Regions from separate parts of the Brevibacillus sp. FSL K6-2834 genome, predicted to be linked through region 1. Evidence: riboswitches for the same ligand, from Rfam matches in the RefSeq annotation. Region 1 holds a riboswitch; each other region holds the start of a gene.
What was found. A riboswitch is a leader RNA that binds a small molecule or an ion and turns the genes downstream of it on or off. The one in region 1 is predicted to bind cyclic di-AMP.
Positions count from the first base shown of each region.

Region 2: it holds a riboswitch for cyclic di-AMP, as region 1 does, so the genes downstream of both, NST96_RS06125 (C40 family peptidase) here and NST96_RS14350 (CAP domain-containing protein) in region 1, are expected to answer to the same signal.
Region 3: it holds a riboswitch for cyclic di-AMP, as region 1 does, so the genes downstream of both, NST96_RS21300 (betaine/proline/choline family ABC transporter ATP-binding protein) here and NST96_RS14350 (CAP domain-containing protein) in region 1, are expected to answer to the same signal.

Region 1 is NZ_CP151945.1:2,898,142-2,908,133, reverse strand. Features, by position in the region: gene def (peptide deformylase) at 1-261, shown strand, start outside; gene NST96_RS14370 (homoserine dehydrogenase) at 314-1,339, shown strand; gene NST96_RS14365 (hypothetical protein) at 1,420-1,563, shown strand; gene NST96_RS14360 (TetR/AcrR family transcriptional regulator) at 1,665-2,267, opposite strand; gene NST96_RS14355 (glucose 1-dehydrogenase) at 2,482-3,231, shown strand; gene NST96_RS14350 (CAP domain-containing protein) at 3,396-4,088, opposite strand; cyclic di-AMP (ydaO/yuaA leader) riboswitch at 4,096-4,251, opposite strand; gene NST96_RS14345 (RidA family protein) at 4,527-5,000, shown strand; gene ilvA (threonine ammonia-lyase) at 5,005-5,982, shown strand; gene NST96_RS14335 (amidohydrolase family protein) at 5,999-7,186, shown strand; gene NST96_RS14330 (PAS domain-containing protein) at 7,270-7,923, shown strand; gene NST96_RS14325 (AbgT family transporter) at 7,950-9,494, shown strand; gene NST96_RS14320 (rhodanese-like domain-containing protein) at 9,586-9,951, opposite strand.
Region 2 is NZ_CP151945.1:1,206,619-1,216,610, reverse strand. Features, by position in the region: gene NST96_RS06140 (rRNA adenine N-6-methyltransferase family protein) at 1-4, opposite strand, end outside; gene NST96_RS06135 (PspA/IM30 family protein) at 95-790, opposite strand; gene NST96_RS06130 (hypothetical protein) at 878-1,288, opposite strand; cyclic di-AMP (ydaO/yuaA leader) riboswitch at 1,667-1,805, shown strand; partial or broken gene NST96_RS06125 (C40 family peptidase) at 1,811-2,338, shown strand; gene NST96_RS06120 (response regulator transcription factor) at 2,701-3,420, shown strand; gene NST96_RS06115 (HAMP domain-containing sensor histidine kinase) at 3,421-4,791, shown strand; gene NST96_RS06110 (cytochrome P450) at 4,997-6,352, opposite strand; gene NST96_RS06105 (biotin transporter BioY) at 6,591-7,154, opposite strand; gene NST96_RS06100 (hypothetical protein) at 7,237-7,794, opposite strand; gene NST96_RS06095 (aminopeptidase) at 7,970-9,202, shown strand; gene NST96_RS06090 (hypothetical protein) at 9,204-9,509, shown strand; gene yhfH (protein YhfH) at 9,666-9,827, opposite strand.
Region 3 is NZ_CP151945.1:4,345,266-4,355,257, reverse strand. Features, by position in the region: gene NST96_RS21340 (M20/M25/M40 family metallo-hydrolase) at 1-189, shown strand, start outside; gene NST96_RS21335 (amidohydrolase) at 400-1,602, shown strand; gene NST96_RS21330 (ABC transporter substrate-binding protein) at 1,644-3,221, shown strand; gene NST96_RS21325 (ABC transporter permease) at 3,332-4,249, shown strand; gene NST96_RS21320 (ABC transporter permease) at 4,265-5,194, shown strand; gene NST96_RS21315 (ABC transporter ATP-binding protein) at 5,211-6,173, shown strand; gene NST96_RS21310 (dipeptide ABC transporter ATP-binding protein) at 6,189-7,169, shown strand; gene NST96_RS21305 (hypothetical protein) at 7,433-7,765, opposite strand; cyclic di-AMP (ydaO/yuaA leader) riboswitch at 7,936-8,079, shown strand; gene NST96_RS21300 (betaine/proline/choline family ABC transporter ATP-binding protein) at 8,235-9,377, shown strand; gene NST96_RS21295 (ABC transporter permease) at 9,374-9,992, shown strand, end outside.

The DNA of each region.
Region 1 (9,992 bases):
TGCCTGTCCATTCCCGGTGTCGTTGGCATAGTCAAGCGGGCCCAATATGTAAAAGTAAAGACGCTAACGCGTGCGGGAGAAGAGGTCGTACTGGAGGCAGAAGGATTTTTGGCCCGGTGCGTGCAGCATGAAATCGACCATTTGCATGGCATCCTCTATATCGACTATGTAAATGAGCTGTACGATGACCGGAAAGGCAAAAAGCTGAAGCCGGCAGACGCCAATCCCATCCTCGCTCATCGGCGTCGTTTGCCGCGTTGATTCGGCCGCAGACAGCGAATCTAGTACGGTACACAGCAAGGAGGAACTCGCAATGAAACGATACGACGTGGTCGTCTCCGGATTTGGCTCGGTAGGCAGACAAGTCGCAAGATTGCTTCACGAGCGCAAGGAAAGATACCGGATGGTCTACGATGCCGATGTCAGGCTTGTCGGCGTCATGCGTTCGACCGCTGGCTGCTACGCGGATGAAGGACTGGCACTCGAACAAGTCCAGGCGTTTTCCGCAGAGAAAAGTATGGGAGATAAAAAGAAAACGGGAGCCGACTTCCTGGCAGCATGTCCATTTGACATCCTGATCGAAGCGGGTCCTTCTGATATTGTCACTGGCGGCATGGCCCTCTCCTACATGAGAACCGCCCTGTCCCGCGGCAAGCATGTCATCGCGATCTCCAAAGGGGCGCTGATAGCAGATTACCAGGGGCTCCATGAGGCGGCCAGACGACATGGGGCCATGCTCAAAGTAAGCGGAGCAACGGCTGCAGCTTTGCCGACGGTTGATTTGCTCCAGTACAATTTGGCCGGTTGTGAAGTGGCGCTGATCGAAGGAATATTTACCGGAACAGCCAATTTTGTGCTGAGTGCAATGATGGAAGAAGGCATCTCCATGGAGGAGGCGATTATCCGCGCCCAGCAGATGGGGATTGCCGAGCCTGATCCGCGCTTTGATCTCGAAGGCTGGGACACGGCCTGCAAGCTGACAATTATGGCCAATGCAGCTTTTCATGCAGGCATTCGCCTGTCGGATGTGGCACGGAAGGGCATCCAAGGCATCACACCGGAGCTAGTGCAGAAGTGGAAAGCAGACGGTCTTGTCCCCAAGCTGGTAGGCAGTCTGCGCAAAGTCGACGACACTCTCCAGGCCGCTGTGGACGTGCAGCTATTGTCCGAGACTCACCCGTTCGCCCAAGTCCGCGGGACGACCAAAGCGATTCGTCTGGAAACGGACACAATGGGGGAGCTGTTGGTGGTGGGAGGAAAATCCGACCCGGTGGCAGCCGCAGCTGCAGCCCTGAAAGACCTGGAGCACATCCTTCAGGCAAACCGGGCAAAAGGCTGAACGAATCCCTGAAGAACGAATAGCTTCACATCCCGGGTGCGTATACTAGGCACAGGTCGCACTCAGTGAGGAGGCTTCCCATGGACCAACAACAAAACAATGACAAAGATGTCAGTGTAGAGTTGCAGCAGGTGGGGGCATACCCGACCAAACAGACAATGCATGAAAAAGAGGTACCTTTGCTAGAGGAGCAGAAGTGTGACTGCTGTTCCACAGAGAGCTAAGAGCGTCGAAGCGAAGAGAACGCTTTGACGAGTACCTCTTGAATGTGAAAAGCCGGAGTGGTACCGTTCCGGCTTTTTGCTATTTCCCGCCCCGAAAGGGCTCACGCAAACGGAGACAGCTCATACGGCCCCTTGATCGCAAGCCTCATCAATTGCAGCGCCATGAAGCGGGGAGAATAGCTCATGCCGCCCTCCAGCCACCACATGATGACTCCTAAAAAGGCAGAGGCGGTATAGCGGACAATAATCTCTCGCTGTGCCGTGAGCTTGGTGTCATCGGGCTGGAATTCGTCCAGGCCTTGGGAGATGTAATCGGTGATGACTTCGATCAGGCGAGCAGCGAGTGGTGCCTGGTGATGGGACAGCATTACCTTGTAAAAGGTCGCATGGCGTGCAATCTGTTCAAACAGGCAGACGAACACGGGGTGCGGTTGATCTACGTGCAAGTCTGCTTTTTTCGCATGTTTGGTCGTTTCGCGCAGACTGTCCACCAGCTCCGAGAGGACTTCTTCTGTGCTTTGCCACATCAAATCCTGTTTGTCTCGATAGTGGAGGTAAAAGGTGGCCCTATTCAAAGTGGCACGCTCGGTAATGTCCTGTACGGTGATGGCCTCATACCCTTTTTCCTGTATGAGCGAGGTAAACGCGTCCTGAATGAGCTGGCGTGTCCTCCTGACCCGCGGATCAATCTTCTTCGGTTTCATCGACATTCTTCCCATCCTTGTTGAACTTTTTCTATGTGATCCACACAACGTTGATCTTCTGTTGATTTATCGTCACTTCGGCGTTTTGTGTTGTTTGCCCATATAAGAAGGGCATTGATATAATTATTTACGACACAGTGTCGATAAAACAACTAGTTGTTTAAAATTTTTTTGAATTTCTTTTTCAGAAATGAAAAAGCGGGAGGATACGACTATGGGTCGTCTAACAGGAAAAGTCGCCATCATTACAGGTGCGGCAAGCGGTATGGGGGCACAAACAGCTCGTCTGTTTGCCCAGGAAGGCGCGAAAGTAATCGCGACGGACATGTCCGAAGACAAGCTGCAAGAAGTGGTGAATGAAATCAAGGCGGACGGCGGGGAAGCCATCGGGGTCAAACACAACGTCGTTTCCGAGGACGAATGGAAAAACGTCATCGCACAAGGTCTGGAGGCATTTGGCAACATTCACGTCCTGGTAAACAATGCGGGTATCAGTACAGATGCTACGATTGAGCAATTTACGATGGAAAACTGGAACAAGGTGATGGATGTAAACCTGACCGGCTGCGTGCTGGGAATGACGCTGGTTTACCCTGAGATGAAAAAGGCTGGAAGCGGTTCCATCATCAACATTTCGTCTATCGCAGGACTAGTTGCTCTGAACTTTACGAATGGTTACACCGCTTCCAAAGGGGCGTTGAGAGCTCTTACGAAAGCAGCAGCTGTCGAATGCGCGAAGGATTCCGTCCGCGTGAACTCCATTCACCCGGGCATTATCGAAACACCAATGACGCAAATGATCACGGCTCCAGAGGTTCGGGGCATTTTTCAGGCGCAAACGCCGCTGCCTCGTCTCGGCAAACCCGAGGATATCGCTTATGGTGCACTTTATCTCGCTTCGGACGAGTCTTCGTTTGTGAGCGGCCTTGAAATGGTCATCGACGGCGGCTGGTGCGCTCGTTAATGAGCCTCTGATCCGGGTGTCGCCATTTTCTCCTTTGATCACAAAAGCCTAGATCGATACCATGCCCACCAGCTTCAGGTGGGCTTTTTTTGCAAGCAGGGAAAAAACCGAAAAAACCGAGTCACTCTGTTGAGCAACTCGGTTCTTCTCTGCAGCCATCAAGGTTATCCGGTAAATTCTTGTACCCAGTAACCATTTTGGTAGCCTACGCCGATTTTCGTGAAATTCGGGTTCATGATGTTTTTGCGGTGACCGTCACTGTTCATCCATTGCTGCATCACTTCTTCAGCGCTGCGCTGACCCATGGCGATGTTTTCGCCTGCAGTCATGTACGATACGCCAAAGCGCTTCATCATGTCAAATGGAGAACCGTAGGTAGGGCTGTTGTGATCAAAGTAGTTGTTTTGATCCATGTCAGCCGCTTTTGCCAATGCTACCTTTTCCAATGCAGCATCGTAAGCAAGCGGAGCCAGACCGGCTTTTGCACGCTCTTGGTTTACCAGATTTGCCACTTCGCGAGCAAACTGGGAGGAAGCGTTGACAGTGTTGCTTGCCGGAGCTTTAGCCGGTTGTTGAACTGGCTTTTGTACCGGCTGCTGAACCGGTTTTTGTACCGGCTGTTGCATCGGAAGCTCTACCCATTGCATAGAGTTGGATGGAAATGCCCAGTTCCATTGGTTCCATTGGTTCGATGGTTGGGATTGTTGCGAAGGTTGGGAATTCATGAAATATGGGAGCCATTGCCCTTGATTAACAACATTTTTTACCGGGCATGTGGCAGCAAATGCTGAAGTGGACATCGAAGTAACAGCCAATCCCAAAGCAATAGCGATGATAGACTTGCCGAATGGTTTCATGTTCTCATCGTCTCCTTTTCTTCGCCTACGAGGTTAGTTGTCGGGTTCGGGCTGAGGATACAACCCTTCACAAGCGTGATTCACCCCAATGCAGAGTGGCTAACTCTACAAAAAGAAGTCCCCCGCACTTCCACTTCTTTGGAAGTTTCGGCTTGTTTGTTTGGCTTAACTAGGATAACAAATAGACTTGAGAGAATGGAACCTGTAAATAATGGCAGACCTTGTTGACGCTTGTTCAGAAAAGGAAATACCGCCGTGTATTTGTGGCATGATTTCCATGACAGGCGGCTGGAGGATTCAGCGGACGGGTGCATGTTGTTGATTTTTTTCTAAAAAATTTGTCGATATCAAAAAAATTGTATCATTTTATTCCGGGATCGTGATAGAATGAGAATATCGAGTGTTGATTAGAATTTTCAGAAAAGCGTGGTGGTACTTTTGTCATTTGTGGAAAAGAGACTTGAAGAGCTGGGGGTAAGTCTGCCCCCGAACCAACCGCCTTTGGCAACCTACGTATCCTGCGTGCGTTCGGGCTGCCTGGTTTTTACCTCAGGAGCCGGCTGCTTTGTCGATGGGAAACCGCTCTATACGGGCAGGCTGGGCAGGGACCTTACTGTAGAACAAGGATATGAGGCCGCACAGATTACTGTCCTCAACCTGCTCAGCATGATCAAAGCGGAGATTGGCAATCTTGATAAGATTGAGCGGATTGTGAAAGTACTCGGACTGGTGAGCAGCGCAGACGATTTTTACGACCAGCCCCAGGTTATGAACGGGGCTTCCGATCTGCTGGTGAACGTTTTTGGCGACAAGGGGAAGCATGCCCGTTCTGCCTTGGGCACATCCGTTCTGCCCATGAATCTGCCTGTGGAGATTGAAATGGTCGTAGAAATCAGGGAAGAGGAGAGATAAACGCATGTTCGTTACATTGGAGCAAATCAGGCAAGCCAGGGCCAATCTCGCGGGTGTCATCTTGCCGACACCTATGCAGTATTCGCGCACTTTCAGCGAATGGTCAGGCAATACCATCTACGTAAAATGCGAGAATCTGCAAAAGACAGGGGCGTTCAAAATCCGCGGCGCGTACAACAAGATCGTGAGCCTGACAGACGAGGAAAAAAGACGGGGTGTCGTGGCCTTTTCTGCAGGCAATCACGGCGCAGGCACTGCCTACGCTGCCCAGATCCAAGGGATTGCAGCTACAGTGGTCATGCCGACCAATCCTGTACCGAGCAAGCAAAATGCGATCCTTCATTACGGCGCCAAAGTAGTAGATGGAGGGAGCACCTCCATTACCATGTATGAAAAAGCGCTGGAGCTTCACCAAAGCGAAGGTCTTGTCTTGATCCATCCGTTTGAAGACATGCATATTATCGCAGGGCAAGGCACGATCGGCCTGGAGATTTTGGAAGAGCTTCCCGACGTTGACGTGGTCATCGTTCCGGTCAGCGGGGGAGGGTTGATATCGGGCGTGGCGGCTGCTTTGAAGGAGACAAAGCCGGCCGTGCGCGTGATCGGCGTGAATAGCGAGGGGGCCATGGCGATGTATGAATCGCTTCGGCACGGCTGCCCGTTTGAAGTGGAAAAGGTGGATACGATCGCGGATGGATTGATGGCCAAAAAGCCGGGAGAGATCACGTATGCACACACGAAAAGATACGTCGACGAGATGGTATTGGTCTCCGAGGAAGAGATTGCAAGGACGGTGGTGAGCCTTGCGGAACGGGCCAAGATGGTAGTAGAGCCGTCCGGTGCGGCCGCTTTGGCAGCAATGATTCACCATCGGACTGCACTCAAGGGAAAAAAGGTAGTCGTGCTGGCTTCAGGCGGCAATGTAAACATGAAGCTGCTCGCTGAGCTGGTCGAAAAGTACACGCAACAAATCCCAGTATAAACAGGGTGGTGCTGACGTGAGGCGAAAAATATACAATGTAAGAATAATCGACGTTGTACATTTGCGGCAGATTGAAAGAGGAACGGTTGTCTTTGACGAATCCGGAATATTGCATGTCTCTGAGGCAGGCAATGCGGAAGTGGCAGACTGGGAGTTCGACGGAACGGGAATGACGCTTTTGCCCGGCTTGATCGACTGCCATGTGCATTTGGGCATGGACGCTTCACCTGATCCCTTCAGGCAAATCAGACTGGATTCCGCAGCGGACACGGCGTTTCGGGCTCATCAGCAAGGAAAACAGTTTCTCGAGGCTGGCATCACGACAGTACGGAATGTGGGTACACGATACAATGTAGATATTTCCTATCGAAATGCGGTTGAGCGAGGCTTTGTCGAGGGGCCGCGCGTCTACGCATCCGGCCAGCCCATCGTCATGACTGGCGGGCACTGCCATCCAATGGCGATTGAGGCTGATGGGGTTGACGAGGTGAGAAAGGCCGCCCGAAGCCAGTTGAAAGCGGGAGCAGATCTCTTGAAGCTGATGGCCACGGGCGGTGTCCTAACAAAAGGAACAGAGCCGGGCTCCCCGCAGCTTTCAGAGGCAGAGCTGCGCTGCGCTTGCGAGGAAGCTTCTCATGCCGGAAAAACAACTGCAGCTCATGCGATTGGTTTGGAAGGAATCAAAAACGCCATTCGTGCAGGCGTTACGACGGTCGAACACGGAACGGTACTCGATGACGAGGCCGTCCAATTGATGATCGAAAACGGAACGTTTCTGGTTCCGACCCTGATTGCTGCGACGCTGATCCTGCGCCAGCCGTCTGAGAGCGGAGTGCCTGAGGAGTTTGTCCGCAAGGCAGAGCCGTTTGTCCAGATCCATCGGGAAAGCTTCCGCAAAGCGCTTCGGCACGGAGTGAAGATTGCTGCAGGCACAGACGCCGGTACCCCTTTTAACATCCCAGGGTATTTGGCGGATGAATTGCAGCTCATGCACGAGGAAGGAATGCCAGCGATTGAGACGATTCGGGCCGCGACGCTGCAGGCAGCTGCATGCATGAAGCTGGAGGACAGAACGGGTTCCATTGAGGCAGGAAAATGGGCAGACCTGCTGCTTGTGGAGGGAAATCCGGTGGAAAACCTGCTTTCTCTCAAGCGAGTAAGGCAGGTGTATAAAGGGGGTAAGCTTTGCGTACACCACCGGTAAACAAGCAGGCCTCGTTGACGATTTGCCCAGGAGACGCAGCCGCATTCTCCCACATAAACACGCTAGGAAATGAGGTTTCACACATGAGTTCATTGCATCCCATTTTGGCCAGTTATATTCCTGTAGTTGAGGGCCTGGCTCGAACGATTGGCGACCACTGTGAAGTCGCCCTGCACGACATGACCAACCCCGAGGCTTCGATCATTGCCATTCACAACAGCCATGTAAGCGGCAGAAGCCCGGGAAGCCCGGTGACCAATCTCGGTCTGAAGCTGCTCCGTCAGGGCGAGCAAGGGCATGACTTCATTCTCAACTACAAGCACGAAGGGATTAAAGACAAAATCATCAAATCCAGCACGATTTTTATCAGGGACGAGCATCAAGCCATTATCGGTTGTATCTGTATCAATCTGGACGTGACCAGCCTTGTGATGGCCGAGTCTATTCTCAAAGGAATGGCTTCTTTTCAGCAGGAGCCAAGTGAAGAAAAAACGGAAGAACGCTTTGCTCCCACTATCTCCGAGTTGATGGACCAAATCATTGAGGAATGCATCCGCAAAATCGGCAAACCCGTCCCCTTTATGCAGAAGGAGGAGAAAATTGCCTTTATCGGTCTGCTCGATGAAATGGGGCTGTTTTTGATCAAAGGCGCTGTGCAGCACGTAGCCGACCTGCTGGATGTTTCCAAGTACACGATCTACAACTACGTGGAGAAAACGGGTAAGCAGCCTTCGTAAATTGAAAGGGAAGGGCGGGGAATATGATGGCGGCACCTGTTACGCAACAGACGAATGCAAGTAAAAAAGGATTCTTTTTGAAATTCCTTGACCGTGTGGAAGTGCTTGGCAATAAATTGCCGGATGTAGTCACACTGTTTCTCGTCATAATCGCCGCCATTTTGATCCTTTCCGCTATCGCTGCCGCACTCGGATGGTCGACGGTGAATCCCACCAATCATGAGCGGATCGCCGCAGTCAACCTGCTTAGCAAAGAGGGGATCGTCCGCATTCTGACCGAGATGGTCAACAACTTCACCTCATTCCCGCCGCTCGGCTTGGTTCTGTCGGTCATGCTTGGCGTCGGATTGGCAGAATCAACCGGCTTGATCGGCGCAGCGATGAGAAGGACTGTACTGGCCTCCCCGCGTTCGTTGATTTTGCCGATTATCGTCCTTGTCAGCATGTTGGGACACGCCGCCGGAGACGCGGCCTTCATCGTTATGCCACCGATCGCTGCGATGATTTTCACCATGCTCGGCCGGCATCCGATCGCAGGGCTTGCTGCCGCATACGCTGCTGTAGCCGGCGGCTTCAGTGCCAATCTGGTTGTTTCCGTATTGGATGTGACGTTGGCAAGCTTTACGCAGACAGGGGCTCAAATGATCGATGCGAGCTATATGTCCAGCCCTGCGATGAACTTCTATTTTATGGTGGCTTCCACTTTGATGCTCGTTCCTTTGACCGTATGGATCACTGTCAGGATTGTGGAGCCAAGGCTGGGAAGCTATACACCACAAGCTCAACAAAATGCTGTGGAAGCACAGGTGACACCGGAGGAAAAACGAGGATTGCGCTGGGCCGGTATTGCTTTGTTCGTCTGCGTGGTCATCCTGTCAGCCGTCACCATACCGAGCGGTTCGCTGCTTCGCGACCCTGATACCGACTCGCTGATTGTCTCTCCATTTATGAAGTCGCTCGTTCCCATTTTGCTCTTTTTGTTCGGGATTCCCGCTGTCGCCTACGGTATTGGAGCCGGTGTGATTCGCTCGGACAGAGATGTGGCCGAACATTTGGGAAAGACGATGTCCGGAATGGGCTATTACATCGTTCTGGCATTTGTCGCCTCGCAAATGATCGCGTATTTCAACTGGAGCAATCTCGGTCCGATTATTGCGATCGAGGGAGCTGCTTTTCTGCAAAACATCGGCTTGACAGGCCTTCCGCTGCTGATCCTGTTTATTCTGTTCGTCGCTCTTATCAATCTCCTCATTGCAAGCGCGACAGCGAAATGGGCAATTCTCGCGCCGGTCTTTGTCCCCATGTTTCTGCTGCTGGGGTACAGTCCCGCTTTCACCCAGGCTGCCTACCGCATCGGTGATTCGATCACCAATCCGATCACACCTATGCTGCCGTATTTTGCGATCTTGCTTACTTTTGCCAACAAATATCAGAAAAATCTGCAAATGGGAACCTTGATCTCAATCCTTCTGCCGTATTCGTTATTCTTCGGGATTTTTTGGCTGCTCCTGTTTGCGCTATGGTACCTGTTAGGCATGCCGCTTGGTCCGGGCCACTTTATCAAGGGATAAGAGTTTGGGAGGAAAGGTCCTCTCTGAGCAAGATGCCTCCGAACCAAACAGATTGGCAGCCGCCGTCAAGAAAAACAACCAGCGAGACAGTCTAGTCCGCTGGTTGCTTTGGTTCGTTTCCGCCATTCTCGTGATATTGTTTCCAGGCAGTCAGCCCGCCTTCGAGCGAGGTGGCATCGTAGCCTTTTTCGCGCAAGAGCTCAGCCGCTTTTCGCGCCTTGTTTCCGCTCGTACAGATCGTGATGATCTGTCTATCCGTTGGCAGTTCTTTCATTCTTTCCTGAATGTCTTCGTCCGGTTCGACCATCTTCAGATACGGGAGGTTCTCCGTCGGCACGCCGTAATCGTTCAAGCTTTCTGCACGATATTTGTCTTCATCACGCACATCGAGCAAGTATAGCCTCTCTTTGTTTGCAAGGCGGACAAGCAAGTCGCGGACCAGGATTTTTTGTTCCATGTATCAATCTCCTGTTCTTTGTTTGAAGTCTTTTGGCAAAT
Region 2 (9,992 bases), 1.7 Mb from region 1:
CCAAGGATAGAACCTCCTAGGGGAAAAGCAGCCTGCTTGGACAGGCTGCCTGGTTGCCACTTCCTATTCTACACGAGATGCCTGATTCCTGTCGTTACTCCTGAACTTTCGCAGGCTCGGCATCCTTTTTGCTTTGCAAAGACGCTTTGATTTGGGCCAGCTCCTCATCCAGATCATTCTTTTCAAGGGACTCGAGAGCTTGCTCCAAACCAGCGCTGGTCTGGCGCCACTGGCCGCTCAGATTGGCTTCCGCTTCCATCCGCAGCACTTTTTCTTCCATCCGGGAAAAGCCTTTGCCGGCAGATTGATTGCCCATGCCGACAATTGCATGGTTCACTTGTTTTTGCGTTTTCGCTACTTGCGCTCTTGCCATCAGAGTGAATTTTTTCGCTCTCATTTTATAAAATTCTTCTTTCAGCTCGGTCAGCTTCTCGCGCATTTGCTGAGCGGCTTCCGATGCTGTCAGATAAAGGGCTTCGTATTCCTGGGCACGCAGCTCGTATTGCTTCTTGTCGGCCAAAGCCCGGCGCGCGAGCAGGTCTTCCCCTTCGGTCAGCGCCAGCTTCACCTGACGATCGCGTTTTTCCGCAAGCGCCACTGCCTCTTCCCATTGCTGGTGGAATTTCTTCTCCAGGGCCACTTGCTTGGCTACTGCCACTTCTACTTGTCCGATCTCCACTTCCATGTCACGCATGTACTGATTGAGCATAACCACCGGATCTTCCATTGAATCCAAAGCGTCATTCACAGAAGCCACCGTCAAGTCACGCAGTCGTTTAAAAATACCCATTTTTTAGTCCTCCTTATCATATCACAAGAAATTTGATTGTCATGTACCTTGCACTTTTCAGGTTTGTTTCATCACTTGTCATCGATATCAAGGTTGTTGCTTCTTGGCCATTCTGTGCTCCCAGCCGTCCAGAGCATCCTCTTTCAATACCTGCCTTGCCCACTGCCGCTCCCATACTGTCGGCATGGAATCATGCGTCTTGTCACTGCGGCGGATAAAGCGGTACCCGAGGTAAATCACTCCGATAGCCAGTACGACATTGAACAGTAAATGCAGCTTGCCGATCAACATTAACAGCCCGAACAGAAAGACCAGTATCCCCCAGAAGCGGGAACCGGAGCTGCCAATCACTTTACGGGCTCCGTATAACATGATCAGCCCGGGGATCAGCACACCGAGGAAATCGCCGCCGTCGATACCGAGTTGGTCCAATAAGACAAACCCTCCGGTCAGCAGCAATGCGAGTCCAAGGAGCACCTTGCCAGACCGCTCACTCATGAAATGCTTCCCTCCAATCGACTATTTGTTGGTGTGTCAACCTTATGCCTTTATTCTAGACGGGGCGAGTGTTCGACATAACGGGCGAGCGGTTGGTTTTTGCCTCCGTCCCTGGACGGATAAAGTGTCGTCCCCCAATCGGACAAGGATCCCTCTTGATTGGATTCAGCCCTTTTCCGGCGCAGGGCGAGCCGTCATGGAGAAGAAAAGTCCGACACATGGTTTCCATTACATATAGAAGAAAAATGTCGTTTGCACGGTACTGACGAAACGTTACAGCTTATGACAAAATATTGTGACGAAATCGTGAACAAACAAGGGTAGAAAAAGGAAAAGTGGGACAAGTGTTGAATTGTGTGGAGGTGCGTGTAAAAAAATATCGAAAAATAGCCGAGTTCCGCTATGCGGAAACGGGGGACCCACTATCTTTGGGGTGAATGGCTGCGCTCTCGCAGTCTAGGGCATTCCTTTCGACCGAACCCTTCAGCTAACCTCGTAGGCTCAGGAGAGGAGCAGTATCTTTTGCGCAAGACAGTAGTTTCTTTGCTTATTGCCGGATTGCTTGCAATGGGTACCGGTGCGGCGCATGCTCAGGAGGGAACCCCCCTGATGACTGTCGTCAATGATCTGTACGGTGTCCCTTACAAGTCTTCCGGAACCACGAAAAAAGGCTTTGACTGCTCCGGTTTTACACGCTATGTGTTTGATGCGCTAGGTGTAGATTTGCCTCACAATTCTTCTTCTCAGTATCAAGTCGGCCAACCGGTTAGCCGCAAAGATTTGCAGCCCGGCGACCTCGTCTTCTTCAAGACGAATGGAAGAAGCATTTCCCACGTAGGAATCTACATCGGCAATGACACGTTTGTGCACTCGGAATCTGGCAGAGGCGTCGTCAATACCAAATTGAGCGACCCCTACTACTGGAGCAAACGCTATGTAGGAGCCAAGCGAATCGCTGCTCCGGCACTCCAGGCGAAAGCCACCGACACTCCTCCAGCCAAGAAAGCGGTACAAGCGGCTTCCTTGCCTGAAGCACAACCAGAACAACAAGCGAAAGCGCCCGAGGCAGCTCAACCAGAGCAACAGCCTGGGCAGCAGGCAGCAGCTGCAGCTGAGACACCAGTTGAGACACATACAGTGCCACAGCCGGAACAACAGCCGGAAGCGCAGCCTAGCAAGTAAGTGCAAGCACAAAAATGAAAGCCAGGGACGTTAGGTCTCTGGCTTTTTCTGACGAAATTTAGTACCTGGTGTCAATAGGAAGTAACACCCGCTATTCTTCATTATATGTCCTTTTTCCTGCCGGAACACGCTGGTAACGTTTGGTTTCTTTGTCCTTCACCAGTCAAACCGTGTTATGATAGGAGAGAATACAAATATTCAGGAGATTTGAGGTTACTGGGGGAGTACCTGTGAAAGACCATATTTTGCTTGTAGACGACAATCAGGAAATCATAGAGCTTCTTGAAGATATTTTGGAAAACGAAGGGTATGAGGTCACTTTTTCAGAGAGCGGGGAGCATGCCCTTACTTTGTTGAAGCAAGGCTTGAAGCCCAATTTGATTCTTTTGGACATCATGATGCCGAATATGAGCGGCTATGAGCTGTGCTCGCAAATTCGCCGCGAATCGGACCTGCCGATCCTGTTTCTCAGTGCGAAAGGAAAAGCGGTCGACAAAGTCGTCGGTTTTGAAATCGGCGCCGATGACTATATCACGAAGCCATTCGACACGGAAGAGCTGCTCGCCCGCATCCGGGCGCATCTGAGAAGGTACGAGCGGATTCGCAAGCATACCGAAGAGCACAGCGAAAAGGACCCATCCGGCTCCTCCATTACCGTTTTGAAATTTAAAGGACTGGAAATCCACAAGGAAACGTACTCGGTGTATGTAAATGAAGAAAAAATTGACCTTTCCACCAAAGAATTTCAGTTGCTCACCTTTCTGGCCGAAAATGCCGGCATTGTGTTTACCCGCGAACAAATTTACGACCGGGTATGGGGATACGGCTACGGCTCCCTCAATACTGTGACGGTTCATATCAAAAATTTGCGGGAAAAGCTGGAACGGGAGCGGCAGTACATCAAAACGCAGTGGGGGACGGGTTACGTTTTCATCGGGGAGAAGGTGTAGATGAGCATCCGCAACAAGCTGTTCCTCTCGTTCTTCGCACTGATTGCGCTGAACCTGTTCGTTTTCAAGTTTGTCTTCGAGGATATTATTGTCGTTCAACTGAAAACGGATCGCCACAATCAATATCGCTATGAAAAGGAAACGGCTGAAAAGGTTCGCGTCAATCAGCTGCTCAGCGCCAGCAATTTCAAGGACCCGACAGACCGCAGCGAGTTGGAAAAGCAGTTGCCGGAGGATTTGGTATACAAAATGTTAGTCAAGGACGCCAACGGCAACACGATCTTCATCAAGACATCCCAGGCATACAATTTGAAAAATCCGCCGAGGAAAATAAAAAAGGAAAATACCGATCTGAAGGTTGTGGCGGAATACCATTTTCAACACGAACCGCCGAAAAAAGGCGAAACCATCATCTACTTCTACACAGATGACTCCGATATTATGGCAACAAAAGGGGTCAGCATGATGCTCTGGTACATCTACGGGAGCATTGCCCTGGTCGGACTTGTCCTGCTCGGCTTCTTCGTCCGCTGGATTCACCGGCCGGTAAACGAGCTGTCCCGCGTAACGCAGGAAATTCGCGAAGGAAAACGGCTGGTTTCGTTTACGTACCATTCAGAAGACGAATTTGGCCGTCTGTTTCGCTACTTCTCCGACATGGTCGATCAGCTCCGGTTTTCCGAAGAGCGTCAATCCGAGCTGATTTCCGCGATCGCTCACGATTTCCGGACACCGCTGACAACAATCAAAGGATACGCCTCCTACATCGCCTCAGGACGGGTAACCGATCTGGAACGGATCAAGAAGCAGATGAAAAAGATCGAACAGAAGACGGACGATCTCGACAAGCTGCTCGACGAACTGCAGGACTTTACCCAGCAAAGTACGGAGCTGAAGCTGAACCTGAGCCGCATCCACGTCAAGAGCTTTGCAAAAGGAATCATTGAGGACTACCTGGTCAAGATCAAGGAATCGGGACTAACACTCCAGTGGAAGCTGCGCATCTCCAATGATCTGTACATCGAGGCGGACGAGACCAAGCTCCGCCGCGTACTGGAAAATCTGTTAAACAACGCCATTTACTACAACAAGCCGAACGGATCGATCCTGCTCACCTGCGACCAGCGGGAGGGGCATGTGCTCTTTTCCGTGATCGACAAGGGTGAAGGCATCTCGCAGGAGGATTTGACCAAAATCTTCACCAAGTTTTACCGCGCGGAAAAATCGCGCAATCGCAACAATGGCGGAACCGGCCTGGGCCTGACGATCTGCCAAAGCATCGTCCAGCGTCACGGCGGTTCGATTTCCGTCAGCAGCGAGCTGGGGAGGGGGAGCTCTTTTTCCTTTACGATCCCCTTTTTCCAATCTTAATTTATATAGATTTATTCTCAGTTAATATATCCTTTATAATTGTCTGGTAGATTATCTTGTATAGCATGTTGCTTTCAGTGATAAATAACCCCAGTTCGGTATCTAACACCTTAGCGGAAATTGCAAAAATGGTGGGCAGATGCCTTTTTTTTATGCAAAAAGACACGAACCGTCAATGGTCCGTGTCTTTTTCTGTGCCCTTTCGTTATTGCGACCGCGCCTCCAGCCTCATCATCAGACCGCCTTTCGGGCGAAGGGTGACAAGCGGCTCCGCTTCCACGGGCTTGCCCGGGTCGGCGAGCTGAAAGCGATACTTCTGTGCGAACGTAGCGAGCAGCAGCGCGGCTTCCATCAGGGCAAAGTTGTTCCCGATACAGATGCGCGGACCTCCGCCAAACGGAAAGTAGGCGTATTGCGGGATACGCTTCAGCAAGTCCCCCTCAAACCGTTCCGGGATGAAATCCTCCGGCCTGTCGTAGTACTTCTCGCTTCTATGCATGACGTACTGGCTCATCATGAGCGTATCTCCGGGCTTGTACGTATGCCCCCCGATCTCCACTTCTTCGGCGACTTCCCGGTTGATCGTCCAAGCCGCCGGGTACAAGCGCAGCGTTTCGCTGATAATCTGGTTTACATACTTCAGATTCGGAATATCCTCTACCGTGGGCAGCCGTCCTCCCAACACCGCGTCCAGCTCGGCCCAGAGCTTTTTTTCCGCCTCAGGGTTGGTCGCCAGCAGATACCAGATCCAGGACATCGTGTTGGCTGTCGTCTCATGGCCTGCGACAAAGATGGTCATGACTTCGTCTCTTACCTGCTCATCCGTCATTCCTTTGCCGTCATCCTCATCTCTTGCCGCCAGCAGCATCGCCAATAGGTCAGTGCGCCCCTGATCTCCTTCACGGCGGCGCTCTTCGATGATGTTGTAAATCGTCTTGTCGAGCAGCTCGGCTGACTCGCGGAACTGCCGGTTGCTTGAGGTCGGAACGGTGAGCGGAATGTCGATGAAGGACGACGCTTTCGTCGAGACGTATTTCAGGCCCACATCGATGGCCCTGGCGATCTGGTCGGCGCCTTCCTTGAGACCTTTGCCAAACATCGTCTCTGTGATAATCGCCAGCGTCACTTTCATCATGTCTTCATGCACATCGCGTACATCTCCTGCTTTCCAGTCATCCATCAAGCTTATCGCCTGCTGGACCATGGACTCGCCGTAGGTCGCGATCCGCTCGCGGTGGAATGCCGGCTGCATCAGCCTGCGCTGGCGTATGTGCTTCTGTCCTTCGCTGGTGAGGATGCCGTCACCGACGACCGCCCGGGCGACCTGCAAGCCTTTTCCTTTGCGAAAATGGGCCTGCTTGCTCACCAGAATTTCCTTGATCATGTCCGGATTGCTGATCAAATACACATGCCGCGAGGGGCCAAAGCGAAAGTGGGCCACATCGCCGTGTTCTTTCGCAGCTTCGCGCAGGAAGCGGAGCGGGTCCCGGCGAAAGGCGAGCAGGTTGCCCGAGATCGGCAGTCCTTTTGGGCCAGGTATGGTGGTTATATTCACGATCATTCCCCCATTCTCAGTCGTGTTTTTCCCAATACTGTTTGTAGTATCCAACCAGTCTGGCCGTTTATACCATGAGTGCCATGTCTGAGAGAAATGACTGTCGATGCTGCTGTCGGAGGAGGTCTCGCAACCACCGAGGACACGGACAATGGACTGAACTGCCGTAAACCATCAAAATGTGGGTACAAGGATTCGGGCAATAAAAAAAATCGCCCGAACTCGGCGAGCGATTTGGATTGTTTCAGGATAGCGGTCTGCTGTGTGCCTGAAGCAGATTTGAGGATACGAGCCGCTCGCGCACCTTGATGCCGATCCAGGCAGCCAGGACGGCTTTGACGACACCTACCAGCAGGAATGGTACGGCTCCTCCGGCAAAAGCCTTGTCCCACGGAATGTCCAGAACGTACTTGAGCTGGACCGACCCGAAGATGAGCGTAATAATCATGCCGACAATATTGGCGACCAGAGCCCATGTAAAGGTAAAACGCGTTTTTTCGAGAATGAGACCAGTGGCAAAAGCCGTAAAAATAAAGCCAAAAATGTAACCGCCGGTTTTGTCTACCAATACCTGTGGTCCACCGCTAGCACCTGAGAATACAGGAAGGCCTACTGCACCCAGCAGGACGTAGATGAGAATCGCTACGGTCCCCCACCTGCTCCCCAGAATCGTCGCGGTAAAGCCGACAGCCAGCGTCTGACCCGTAATCGGAATAAGCGGCAGCGGAATCGTAATTTGCGAAAAGACAGCCGTTACAGCGGCAAAGATGGCCGAAAGCACCAGCCATTTCAATCGTTCGTTTCTCATGATAGCCTCCATTTTGTCAACTTAAAAATAAAGTGCGTTAACAAAATGATACTGCCTGTTTTTCTGCTTGTAAACAGTTACTTCACGATCTTTTCGCAAGGACGGCATGCAGTTGTGTGAGCGATGCGATTGTATGATCCACCAAGCCGCGGAGATCCTCGATGTTGCCCTCGTCGATTTTGCGATGAAAGTCGAGTGTGATCTGGTTTTCGTACTGTTTGGGCGGCCAGTGGAGCTGATACTCGTCCAGCTTGGCTTTAATGGTTTGCGTTATGTACGGCCGATTCCCCCAGATATCATTCAGCATCTGCGCCACGGCTTCTGTCTCCCGCTGCACATCGGTGACTGTCATGAAAAAATGGATGCAGATCGTACAGCCGATATGCTCTGTCAAAGGCTGCTCCAGCTGTTCGGCCGCAATATCGGCAAGCGACGTACGCAGCTGCATCTGGGCGAAGACACCCTTTGCCTCCCCGAATTCGTCTGCCAGCCGAAAATCGATCTGAAACTGCCTGTGGAACGTCGCCAGATCCATGGCGTCCGAACGCCCGATAATCGTGATGCTGCCTTCAAAGTCCCTGTCGTACACGGCTCCTTCCAGCACCACTTTGATATTGTCAAAAACAAGCGGGTGAAACATGTCCGCTCCTCCTTTTCCCTTGCACCTCTTTCTCCATAGAGTGCCCCTAAATTCTTTTCATTGCAAGCGAAGTCTCAAGTTCAAGAGCATGCCAGCTTTACGCTCTGTTATAATAAGCTCATTCATCACTGCGATCCCTGAAAAAGAGAATCCGTTGTTGTGAGGAGGTTTTTTCATGAATGCATTCGATACCATGCTGGACCGGTATGCGTCATTGGCGGTAAAAGTCGGCGTAAATGTGCAGCCTGGACAGACTCTGGTGATCACCGCTTCCCTTTCCTCCGCCGATCTGGTGCGAAAAATTGCACGAAAAGCGTACGAAGCAGGGGCAAAAGACGTACATATGGAATGGCGCGATGACGAGCTGACACGGATGAAGTACGATCTCGCACCGGACGAGGCCTTTCATGAGTATCCGCTGTGGAAAGCAAAAGGGATGGAAACGATGGCAGAAGAAGGGGCGGCCTTTCTCAGCATCATCGATTCCGATCCGAATCTGTTGAAGGGCGTTCACCCCGAGCGTCTGGCTGCCGCGAAAAAGTCAGCCGGTCAAGCGTTAAACAAATTCCGCAGCTATACGATGAGCGATCAGGTGAGCTGGTCCGTGATCGCCGCACCGAACCCTGCCTGGGCGGCGATGGTCTTCCCCGACCTTCCCGAGCAGCAGCGAATCGTGGCGCTCTGGCAGGCCATTTTCCGCGCTACCCGCGTCGATCAGGACGATCCGGTTCAGGCCTGGAGAGAACATCAGGAGAATCTGAACCAAAGAGTCGAATATCTCAATGCGAAGCAGTACCACGCCCTGCACTACAAGGCGCCGGGTACCGACCTGACGATCGAACTGCCGACATCTCACATCTGGATCGGCGGAGGCGGCGTAAACGCCAAAGGGGTCCCCTTCATGGCCAATATGCCGACAGAAGAGGTTTTCACCGCTCCGAAGAAGACGGGCGTTTCCGGTGTCGTACGCAGCACGAAGCCGCTCAGCTACAACGGAAATCTGATCGAGAATTTTTCGCTCACCTTTGAAAACGGTCGGATTGTCGATTTCTCTGCGGAAACGGGCTATGAAGTATTGCAGCAGCTGATCGAGATGGACGAAGGCTCCCATTATCTCGGGGAAGTCGCCTTGGTTCCGCATCAGTCTCCGATTTCCCAGTCAAATATGATCTTCTTCTCCACGCTCTTTGACGAAAACGCCTCCAACCACCTCGCGATCGGGAATGCCTACCCCGTCTGCATCGAGGGAGGAACCAGCCTGTCGCCTGAGGAGCTGGACAGGCGAGGCATCAACACCAGCCTGGCTCATGTCGATTTCATGATTGGATCAGATGAAATGGACATCGACGGTATTGCTGCCGACGGTACGAGAGAGCCTCTGTTCCGCGGCGGCAACTGGGCCTTCTAGCATGTTTTTAATCGGAATATTGGTCGTAGTCGCGATCGTGGCAGAAATTTTCCACCGGTTGAATCCGTGGAAAAAGCCGGAGCCGCCCTACGAAGAGCTTATCGAAAAGATCAAGCAGGCTGACTGGTACCAGGAGCTGTGGCAGGATGAAGCGTGCCGCCACGTGCTGGAAACTGATCCTCACGTACTCGCTTATTACTCGGGAACGTATGAAGCAAAACGGCTGCTCGAAAATCGCGGTTTTCAGCTCGGCTTGATCGATTACGTCAAGGAACAGGCAGAAAAAGTCGTTTTGAACAAAAGGTAGCGAAAACGAGAAGACTTGTCTTCCCCAAACCGATTTGAAAAAAAGATGGATAGAGTCGACAGAGACATTTCTCTGCTGCTCTATCCATTTCTTTGCAAGCGCTGAATTCTTTCTATATACATGGCAGTTGCTCCTCATATGCTATCGCGGGGCTGCCTATTTCTTTGTGTGATAATACAGGTATGCATCGTGTGTGGCCTTTTCCTGGCAAGCAAAGCACTCTGTCATATAAGACTCGGCCTGCTCGACCATCGTTTGGCCGCAAGCTGCGCAGCATTTCGATTCGAGATTGCGAAAGAACGTCGTGATTGGCGTCATGACCATAACCCCCCGATTTTGTTCGTTGAGGTTATTGTATTATAACAGCACTTGTTTTATAAAACTTTGTTATAAAACATTATGCTGTATTATCACAGACTTGCTCGCTCTCGCTTCTGTTTGCTCCTGTTTTCTCTGTATTAGCACTTTTTTGACTATTCCTTA
Region 3 (9,992 bases), 1.4 Mb from region 1:
CCGATGTCGCCGGGAACAGGCCCGATGTACATTCTCTGCCAGCATCTCGGCATTCCCGCCGTATCAGTCGGCGTCGGCCACTTCGCCTCCAACAACCACGCTCCAAACGAAAATATCAGCATCGATGACTACATACAGGGGATCAAGCATATCGCCGCGATTCTAGAAGAGTTTGCGAAGGAAGTGTAGCAAGGAACAAGGAACAAGGAGGTAGCGTGAAAGTAAATCGAAGTGCCGTATGTATCGGAAATACCGGAAGTATCGGAAATACCGGAAGTACCGGAAATACCGGAAATACCGGAAGTACCGGAAGTACCGGAAATACCACATATCCACAAGAGCAACAAGCGCAGCAGGAGGCGAAAACAACGCAGTAACGAAAAAGGAGGCGTTCGTCATATGGGCCAAACACCCGCTTTGTACCAAATCTCCGAGATTCTTGCCAAAGCAAGCGTCTTGAGAGAGCAAATCGTGGCGTGGCGGCGGGACTTTCATCAAAATCCCGAGCTCAGCTTTGAAGAGAAGCGCACCTCGGATATTGTCGCAAGCCACCTGGAGAAGCTGGGGCTGGAAGTAAAGCGAGGCCTTGGCAGGACAGGCGTTGTCGGAATTTTGCGAGGAAAGCAGCCGGGAGCGACGATTGGCCTGCGGGCTGATATGGACGCCTTGCCGATACACGATCAGAAAGACGTCGCGTACCGCTCCACGGTAGACGGCAAAATGCACGCCTGCGGCCATGACGCCCACACCAGCATGTTGATGGGAGCAGCGCAGTTCCTCAGTCAAGTGGAGCGGCCGGAAAAGGGAAATGTCGTCTTCGTGTTTCAGCCGGCCGAGGAGGGAGGCGGCGGCGCCCAGGTCATGATCGAGGACGGGTTGCTTCGGGAGACAGGCATTCAGGCGATGGCCGGACTGCACGTCTTTCCGGGGGTGCCTGTGGGCCGAGTGACTGCTGTGAGAGGCGTAGGCTGTGCTGCTGCAGACACGATCCACATCCGGGTCATCGGCCGCGGCGGACACGCGGCGCATCCGCATCTGGCAGTCGACTCCGTCGCTGTGACTGCAGAGGTCATCTCGGCGCTGCAGCAGATCGCCAGCCGCCACGTGGATCCGCTCGATCCGATCGTGATTACAATCGGCAAAATTCAGGGAGGGACGGCGAGCAATGTGATCGCCCCGGAGGTAGAGCTTTTCGGAACAGTCCGCACGCTGAATCCGGCTCTTCGGGAACAAATGCCGGAGCGGATCGAGAAAGTGATCGCCGGCGTTACCCAAGCCTTCGGAGCGACCTATGCGTTTGATTACGAGTTCGGGTACCCGTCGATTTTAAATGACGACGGCATGGTGGATCTCTTGCTCAAAACGTCCGATGACGTTCTGGGACAGGGCAAGTACCAGCTCGTGAAGCCGTCCATGGGGGGAGAGGACTTTTCCTACTACACCCATCAAGTGCCGGGCGTATTCTTCCGCCTGGGTGTGGGCAACGAAGACAAGCGCACTCAATATCCACTGCATCACCCGCTGTTCGACATCGATGAAGACGCGCTTCCGATCGGCGTCGCCATGCTGTCGGCGTTTGCCTTGAATTACTTGAGGCAATAGGCGGGAGCCACTTCAGTGTATCCATAAGGGGGAAACCAGACATGAAAAAACGGATTGCAGGCTTTGGCCTCGCAGCGATCCTTGCTCTGTCAGCGGCCCTGGTCGGCTGCAGCAGCCAATCTGGCGCGCCGGCTCAACCGTCCGGGAACAAGGAAACGGCACAGCCCGCTGGACAGAACGGAGAAAAAGTGCTGACGATTGCCAGCGGCAGCGACATCGTCACTTTTGATATCCACGATCACAACAACACGTCGACGGAAGCTGTGCACGTCAATATGTTCGATTATTTGGTGCGAAAGGATGCCCAGCAAAAGGTGCAGCCCGACCTTGCAACCGAGTGGGAGACGGTAAACGACACGACCTGGCGCTTCAAGCTGCGTCAGGGCGTAAAATTCCACAACGGCGACGAGTTCACCGCCGAGGACGTCAAGTTCACGCTGGAGCGTGTAGCCACGGACAACAAGCTGCTGGAATACGGAAACTACAAGCAAATCAAAGAAGTGAAAGTAATCGACCCGCATACGGTTGAAATCATCACCCACGCGCCGGAACCGGTCCTGCTGAACCGTCTGTCAAGGCTCGGCTCCGGCATCCTCCCATCCAAGTACATCAAGGAAAAGGGCTGGGACGAATTCCTGAAAAACCCGGTGGGAACAGGCCCGTACAAGCTGGAAAAATGGGTGCGTGACGATCGCCTGACGCTGGTGAAAAACGATGAGTACTTCGGCGAAAAGCCGAAATGGGACAAGGTCGTTTTCCGTTCCATTCCGGAAGATGCGACCCGTGTCGCGGAACTGCTGACAGGCGGCGTCGATATTGCCGTAAACATCCCGCCGAGCGATCTGCAGCGCATCAAGGACAACGACGGCACCGACACGAAGCAAGGACCGACCCAGCGCGTCATGCAGCTCACCCTGCGGCTGACGCCGGGAACGGTCACCGAGAATCCGAAGGTGCGTGAAGCTATTGATTTGGCTATCGACAAGCAGGCGATCGTCGACAACATCCTCGCCGGCGGAGGCGTGCCGACCCGCACCCGCGTGACTCCGGGAAACTTTGGCACCAATCTCGACCTGTACAACAAGACGCTCTACGATCCGGAAAAGGCGAAGCAGCTTTTGGCGGAAGCCGGCTATCCAAACGGTCTGGAGCTGACGCTGAATGCGACGAGCGGCCGTTACCTGAAAGACAAGGAAACGGCAGAGCTGATCCAGGCGATGCTGGCCGAGGTGGGAATCAACGCCAAGCTGGAGCTGCTGGAGTGGAGCAAGTTCAACGAAAAGTACAAAGCGAAAAAATTTGATGAAGTGTTCATGATCGCCTACGGAAACTCCATGTTTGACGCGTCTCTGGCGTTTGACCGTTTGACTACGGAGCGGTCCAAGGGCGAGTCGGATTACAGCAACCCGGAGCTGGACAAGCTTCTGGCGGACGCCGAAAAGAACATGAACATGGAAGAGCGTGAAAAGCAGTATAAACAAGCGCAGGAAATCATCGCGGAAGAACGCCCGCACATTTATTTGTACCAAATGAATGCCAACTACGGTGTGAGCGACCGCATCAACTTTGAACCGCGTTTGGACGAAATGCTGTTCGTCGATGAAATTACACTGAAATAAGAAAAAGGTGCAGCGAATGGGGTCTCCACTGGCGAGGCCCCTTCCTGTTCCATGACCGACAGCTTGATGAACCTGTTTAGCAACTCGCAAATGTTTCGGGAGGTGACACCGTGAGACAGTATTTGTTGAAGTCGATTCTGCAGATTGTTCCCGTGCTTTTTCTGATCTCGATCATCGTCTTCGTGCTGGTGTACGTTACCGGAGACCCGGTGTCTCTGATGCTGTCCGATACGGCGACGGACGAGGATCGGGAAATCCTGATCGCTGCGCTGGGGTTGGATCAGCCGATGCACATCCAGTATTTCCGCTTTCTCGGCAACATGCTGCAGGGGGACTTCGGCACATCTTTCCGCTATGACATGCCCGCCCTGCCGATTGTTTTGGAGCGTCTGCCGGCAACCTTTGAACTGGCAATTGCAGCCATGATCGTCGCCACGGTGATCTCGATTCCGCTGGGCATTCTGTCCGCGACCAAGCGAAATTCCTTTTTGGACATTTTCGTTTCAGGCGCTTCCGTATTGGGCAAGGCAATGCCGCATTTTTGGCTGGGAATCATGCTGATCCTGTTGTTCGCCGTCGAGTGGAAGACCTTGCCGGTATCGGGAAGGGGTTCATGGGACCATTTGATCCTGCCTGCCTTTACACTCGGGACGGGAATTGCTGCGGAGATGACCCGCCTGATTCGTTCCAGCATGCTGGAAATTTTGGGGCAGGACTACATTCGCACAGCGAGAAGCAAGGGGCTGATCGAAACCATTGTCGTGTACAAGCACGCCCTGCGAAATTCGCTTATCCCCGTAGTGACCATCATGGCTTTGCAAACCTCTACCCTGATCGGCGGCACGCTGATTACGGAGACGATCTTTTCCTGGCCGGGAATGGGACAGCTAATCATTCAGGCAGTGAATACCCGCGATATGGCCATCGTCCAGGCCGCTGTTTTTGTCGTCGCCTTTTTGGTCATCGTCAGCAACATCCTGGCAGACATTTTATACCGCGTGTTGGACCCGCGCATCAAGTACAACTAAACGGAGGTGAGCCGTATGTCTCTTCCCCTGGAATCGCAAACAGCACAAGCAGGCAGCGTCGGCCAGGCGGTCAAAAAGCCGGGGCAGCTCCGCCGTTTGGCCCGCATGCTGTTGAAAAGCAAAACAGGAACAATCGGACTTTTGATCGTCATCGTCGTCGTATTTATGGCCGTCTTCGCCAGTGCGATCGCTCCTCATGATCCGGCCAAAACCCAGGCAGCGCAGCGCCTCAAGCCTCCCATGTGGATGGAGGGAGGCTCGCCGGCAAATCCGCTCGGAACCGACAATCTGGGGCGCGATGTGCTCAGCCGCATCATCTACGGCTCGCAGGTTTCCCTGATGGTCGGGGTGTGTGCCGTCGCCGTAGCGGGCGCGATCGGGGTCGTACTGGGACTCGTCTCCGGCTACTTCGGCGGGATCGTGGATAATCTCATCATGCGGACGGTCGATTCGTTTCTCGCCATTCCGAATATTTTGTTCATGCTGGTGATTTTGACCGTCCTCGGGCCCAGTCTGACGACCCTGATCCTCGTCCTCGGCTTTACCAACTGGGTCAAGTACGCCCGCATCATCCGCGGTGAAGTGCTCAGCGTCAAGGAACGCGACTTCGTCAGAGCCGCCCGCACTGTCGGCGCAAGCGACGGGCGAATCATTTTTACACACATTTTGCCCAACGTTATCTCCTCCTTTATCGTCGTCTCTACGTTGAGCGTAGCCACGACGATCATCGCGGAGGCCTCGCTCAGCTTTCTCGGCTTGGGGATTCAGCCGCCGACTGTCTCCTGGGGCGGCATGCTGAGCGACGGCAGGCAGTACCTCGCTACGAGCTGGTGGGTGGCGACCTTCCCCGGTGTAGCGATTACGATCACGGTTTTGGGCATTATGTTTCTCGGAGACTGGCTGCGCGACATTCTGGACCCTCGCATGAAGGCTAGAGCGAAGTAAGGAGGGGAGACTCGATATGGAAGCAAACTTGCTGGAAGTGAAACATTTGCGGACGCATTTCAAAACTGAGGACGGCGTCGTTCCCTCCGTAAACGGCGTCTCGTTTTCCGTAGCCAAGGGCGAGACACTTGCCATCGTCGGCGAATCGGGCTGCGGCAAAAGCGTCACCTCCCTCTCGATCATGGGATTGGTCGCCCCGCCTGGCGAAGTGGTGGGCGGAGAAATCTGGCTGGAGGGCCAAAACCTGCTCGCTTTAAGCAAAAAAGAGCTTCGCAAGCTGCGCGGCAACAAGCTGTCGATGATCTTCCAGGAGCCGATGACCTCGCTCAATCCCGTGTTTACGATCGGGAACCAGCTCGGAGAGGTATTTCGCCAGCACAGACAGATGGACAAAAAGGAAGCCCGGGCACACAGCGTCGAAATGCTGGAGCATGTCGGCATCCCCAATGCGGAAAAGATCGTCGATTCCTTTCCCCATCAGCTTTCAGGGGGTATGCGGCAGCGCGTCATGATCGCCATGGCGCTGGCCTGCAATCCGGCCCTGCTGATCGCGGACGAGCCGACGACCGCCTTGGACGTGACGATCCAGGCACAAATTCTCGAGCTGCTGAAAAAGCTGAACAAGGAGTTTCAAACCGGAGTCATTCTGATTACGCACGATCTCGGTGTCGTAGCCGAGATGGCGGACCGGGTCGTGGTGATGTACGCGGGAGAAGTGGTGGAGCAGGCTGACGTCTTTTCCCTTTTTGCGGAGCCGAAGCATCCGTATACAAAAGGGCTGCTCGGTTCGCTGCCGAAGCTGGACGAAAATCGGGAGGAGCTGGACTCGATCCCCGGCTCGGTACCGAATCCGCTCGACATGCCGGGCGGCTGTGCGTTTCACCCGCGCTGCCCTGCCGCCACAGAAGAGTGCAAGCAAAACAAGCCGCAGCTTCAAGAGGTGGCCCTGAACCATCTGGCACGCTGCTTCTACGCGTAAAGGAGGCACATAGCAATGGACCAGACGAAAGAACCGCTGTTGGTGGTTAAAGGGTTAAAAAAGCATTTTCCCTTCAAGAAAGGCATGTTTTCCAAAGAGACAGGCTACGTACGGGCCGTAGATGGCGTCGACTTTACCGTGTACCGCGGAGAAACGCTGGGAATCGTCGGAGAATCCGGCTGCGGCAAGTCGACCACCGGCCAGATGATTTTGCAGCTGCTGGAGCCGACCGAAGGGGAGATTTGGTTTGAGGGAAAAAATCTGTCCACTCTCGGCAAAGCCGAGGTCCGCACTTTGCGGCAGCACCTGCAAATGATTTTTCAGGACCCGTATTCCTCGCTCAATCCGCGGATGCGGGTGGAAGAAATCGTGGCCGAGCCGCTGCGCGTACACGGCACCCACAAAGGAAGCGAGCTGAAGGAAAAGGTTGTGGAGCTGCTGCGCCTTGTCGGGCTGGATGCCCACCATATGAGCCGCCACCCGCATGAATTCAGCGGCGGGCAGAGACAGCGGATCGGCATCGCGCGCGCCCTCGCCTTGAATCCGAGCCTGATCGTCTGCGACGAGCCGGTATCGGCGCTCGACGTGTCGATCCAGTCGCAGGTGCTGAACCTGCTCAAGAAGCTGCAAAAGGAGCTAAAGCTGACCTACATTTTCATCGCCCACGGCTTGCCTGCCGTCAAGCATATCAGCGACCGGATCGCGGTCATGTACCTGGGCAAAATCGTGGAGCTGGCAGAGCGCGACGAGCTGTTTGCAAACCCGCGCCACCCCTACACGGAAGCGCTTCTGTCGGCTGTCCCGATTCCTGATCCGACGCAGCGAAAGGAACGGATTGTCCTGCAGGGCGATCTGCCGAATCCGGCCAATCCTCCGTCCGGCTGCCATTTTCACACCAGATGTCCGTATGTGCAGGATGTGTGCAGACAGACTGCGCCGACACTGACAGAAGGTGCTGCAGGGCATTTTGTCTCCTGCCATTTTCCGCTCGGTTAAAGCTGAGGCAGGAGTTCTTTTGACGAACTGACATCCCTTGCTTTGCGCCGGTTTGATCATGCAAAGACACGATTGCGAAAGATTGCCCTTCTGGCGGCGTAAAGGAAGTGTCGCCAAATCCGAAAGCAGTCATTCGAAAGCAGATGGAATCGCGATACGTCCCCAAACAGGCAGCGGCAAAAAAGAAGGTGCCTCAAGGTCCAAGGCAGACCAAAGAGGCACCTTTTTCAGATATGGTTGCTCGTTCGCCAAAAATACGCGAGTTAAGGAGTGGTGAGGGTGACCTTGACGTTGACGATTTTTCCTGCGTTTGGCAAGGAAAGCTGGTAGTTCCCTACCTCATTGCGCGGGATAAAGGTCTTTGCGCTTTTGGAGGCAATCGCTTTTCCATTGGCGTCATAGCCGACGGCGATGACCCCGATGCTGCGTCCATCGCCTGGATTTTTCAGGGAAGCAGAAACGACCAGCTTGCCGTTTTGCACGCTGGAGCTGTAATCTAGACTCTCAGCCGATGCCGTTGAATGCTGGGCGGGAGAGAAGAAGAAGACAAGAGCCAACAGCGCTGCTTGCCACGCCTGTTTCCACTGCTTGGTCATATAGAAGTCCTCCTTGCAAGAAAAAATATGGAATATTTAGATAGATTCGCAATAAGTTAGACAAATACCTACAAATTTTCACAAATAATTACTTTTGTTACCAATGACCTATGACATTCGGACCTCATATCCGGGAAGGCGAATTTGACTTGATGATCGAGTTCATGCATAATAGCCATAAGCTTAATTTCCGATTTGCATAATCGGAAAGCGGGGGAACCACTTTTTCCGGGGCGAATCGGCAGCATATCTGCCGTAGGGAACCATCTTTCCCGAGTCCGTCAGCTAACCTCGTCAGCCTCAAGATGGGTCAAAACAAGCATTCCGTGTCAGATCATTCCGACGTGGAAAACAATTCGGTTTTTTGACCCTATGCTTTTGCAGGGTCTTTTTGTATTTTTACAGGTACAGACCCTGCATTGGCGGGGTCTTTTTATTTTCAAAAATACAGCGAAAAGAGGGGATGCGAATGGCAAATGCGGTTGTCTTTGAACGCGTGCGCAAATCGTACGGCTCGACGACTGTGATCCCGAATCTCAATCTGGAGATTCCCGAGGGGAGCATCACAGTGCTGGTCGGGCCATCCGGCTGCGGCAAGACCACGACGATGAAGATGATCAACCGGTTGATTTCGCCAACATCGGGGACGATTACCGTCGGCGGAAGGAATTCGGCGGAGGTCGATCCGGTCGCGCTGAGGCGGAGCATCGGCTATGTGATTCAGCAGGTCGGCCTGTTTCCCCACCTGACAATCGCGGAAAATATTTCGCTGGTGCCACGGCTTCAGGGGGGAAAAGGGTCGATTGATCACAAAAAGGTCGATCGCCTGCTCCATATGGTCGGCCTGGCCCCCGACCGGTACCGGGACAGATACCCGTCCGAGCTCTCCGGAGGCCAGCAGCAGCGGGTAGGGGTAGCCCGGGCGCTGATGAGCGATCCGCCGATCATTCTGATGGATGAGCCTTTTTCGGCGCTCGATCCGGTTACCCGGGAGCAGCTGCAGGATGAGCTGATCCGGCTGAACCAGGAGCTGAACAAAACAGTCGTTTTTGTCACCCACGACATGGATGAAGCGTTGAAAATCGCCGACCAGATCGTGGTCATGCAAAACGGGAATGTGATCCAGCAGGGGACGCCCGATCACATTTTGCGCCATCCGGCCAATGATTTTGTCCGGGAGTTCATCGGGGAAAAACGGCTGCAGTCCCACCTCGGGCAGCTTGTCCAGGATGTCATGGTCACGCAGCCGGTTACCGTCTCCCCGGGCCGAGGGCTGGCGGAGGCTGTACAGATCATGCACCGCAAGCGGGTAACCGGGCTGATCGTTGTCGACAAGCATGGGAAGTACTTGGGCATGGCGGATACGGCGGATATTCACAAGCGGTACCCGGATGAATCGCTGGCCATCCGCGATGTGATGCGGACAGACACCATGACGCTTTCACCCGACACTCCGCTCGCGGATGCCATCGGCTTCGTGCAGGAAGCGCCGTACGGGTACGTGCCGGTCGTCCGCCAAGACGGGACGTTGGCAGGCTTGTTGACAAGGGCCAGTCTGGTCGATGTGCTTGCACGGCCATACTTGGATCAGGAGAGGAGCGTGGCGCAATGAGTGAAGTGATTTCCGTAATGGCAGACCGCTGGCCGGATATTGTGCAGGCGAGCTGGGAGCATATCGTTCTGTCTGTCGTCGCGTTGTTCTGGGCGATTGTAGTTGCGGTGCCGACAGGCATTCTGCTGACCCGGTACCGGAAGCTTGCCGGTCCGGTGCTGGCCGTGATCTCGGTCTTCCAGACGATTCCCAGTCTGGCGCTGCTCGGATTTATGATTCCGCTGTTTGGCATCGGACCGATCCCGGCTGTCATCGCGATGGTCATTTACGCGCTGCTGCCTATCGTCCGCAATACGTACACCGGCATTTTGGACGTCGATTCCTCGCTGCTGGAAGCAGGGCGCGGCATGGGGATGACCAAAGGCCAGATGCTGCGGATCGTAGAGCTTCCACTGGCCCGCCCCGTCATATTTGCCGGGATTCGCACGGCTACGGTCATGACGATCGGAGTGGCGACGCTCGCGGCGTTTATCGGGGCAGGCGGCTTGGGCGACCTGATCCTTCGCGGGATTGCCATGGTGGACACGGGCATCATCCTGGCAGGTGCGGTGCCGGCTGCGCTGCTGGCGGTCTTGTTTGACCTGATTCTGGCCTGGGTAGATTGGCGAGTGACGC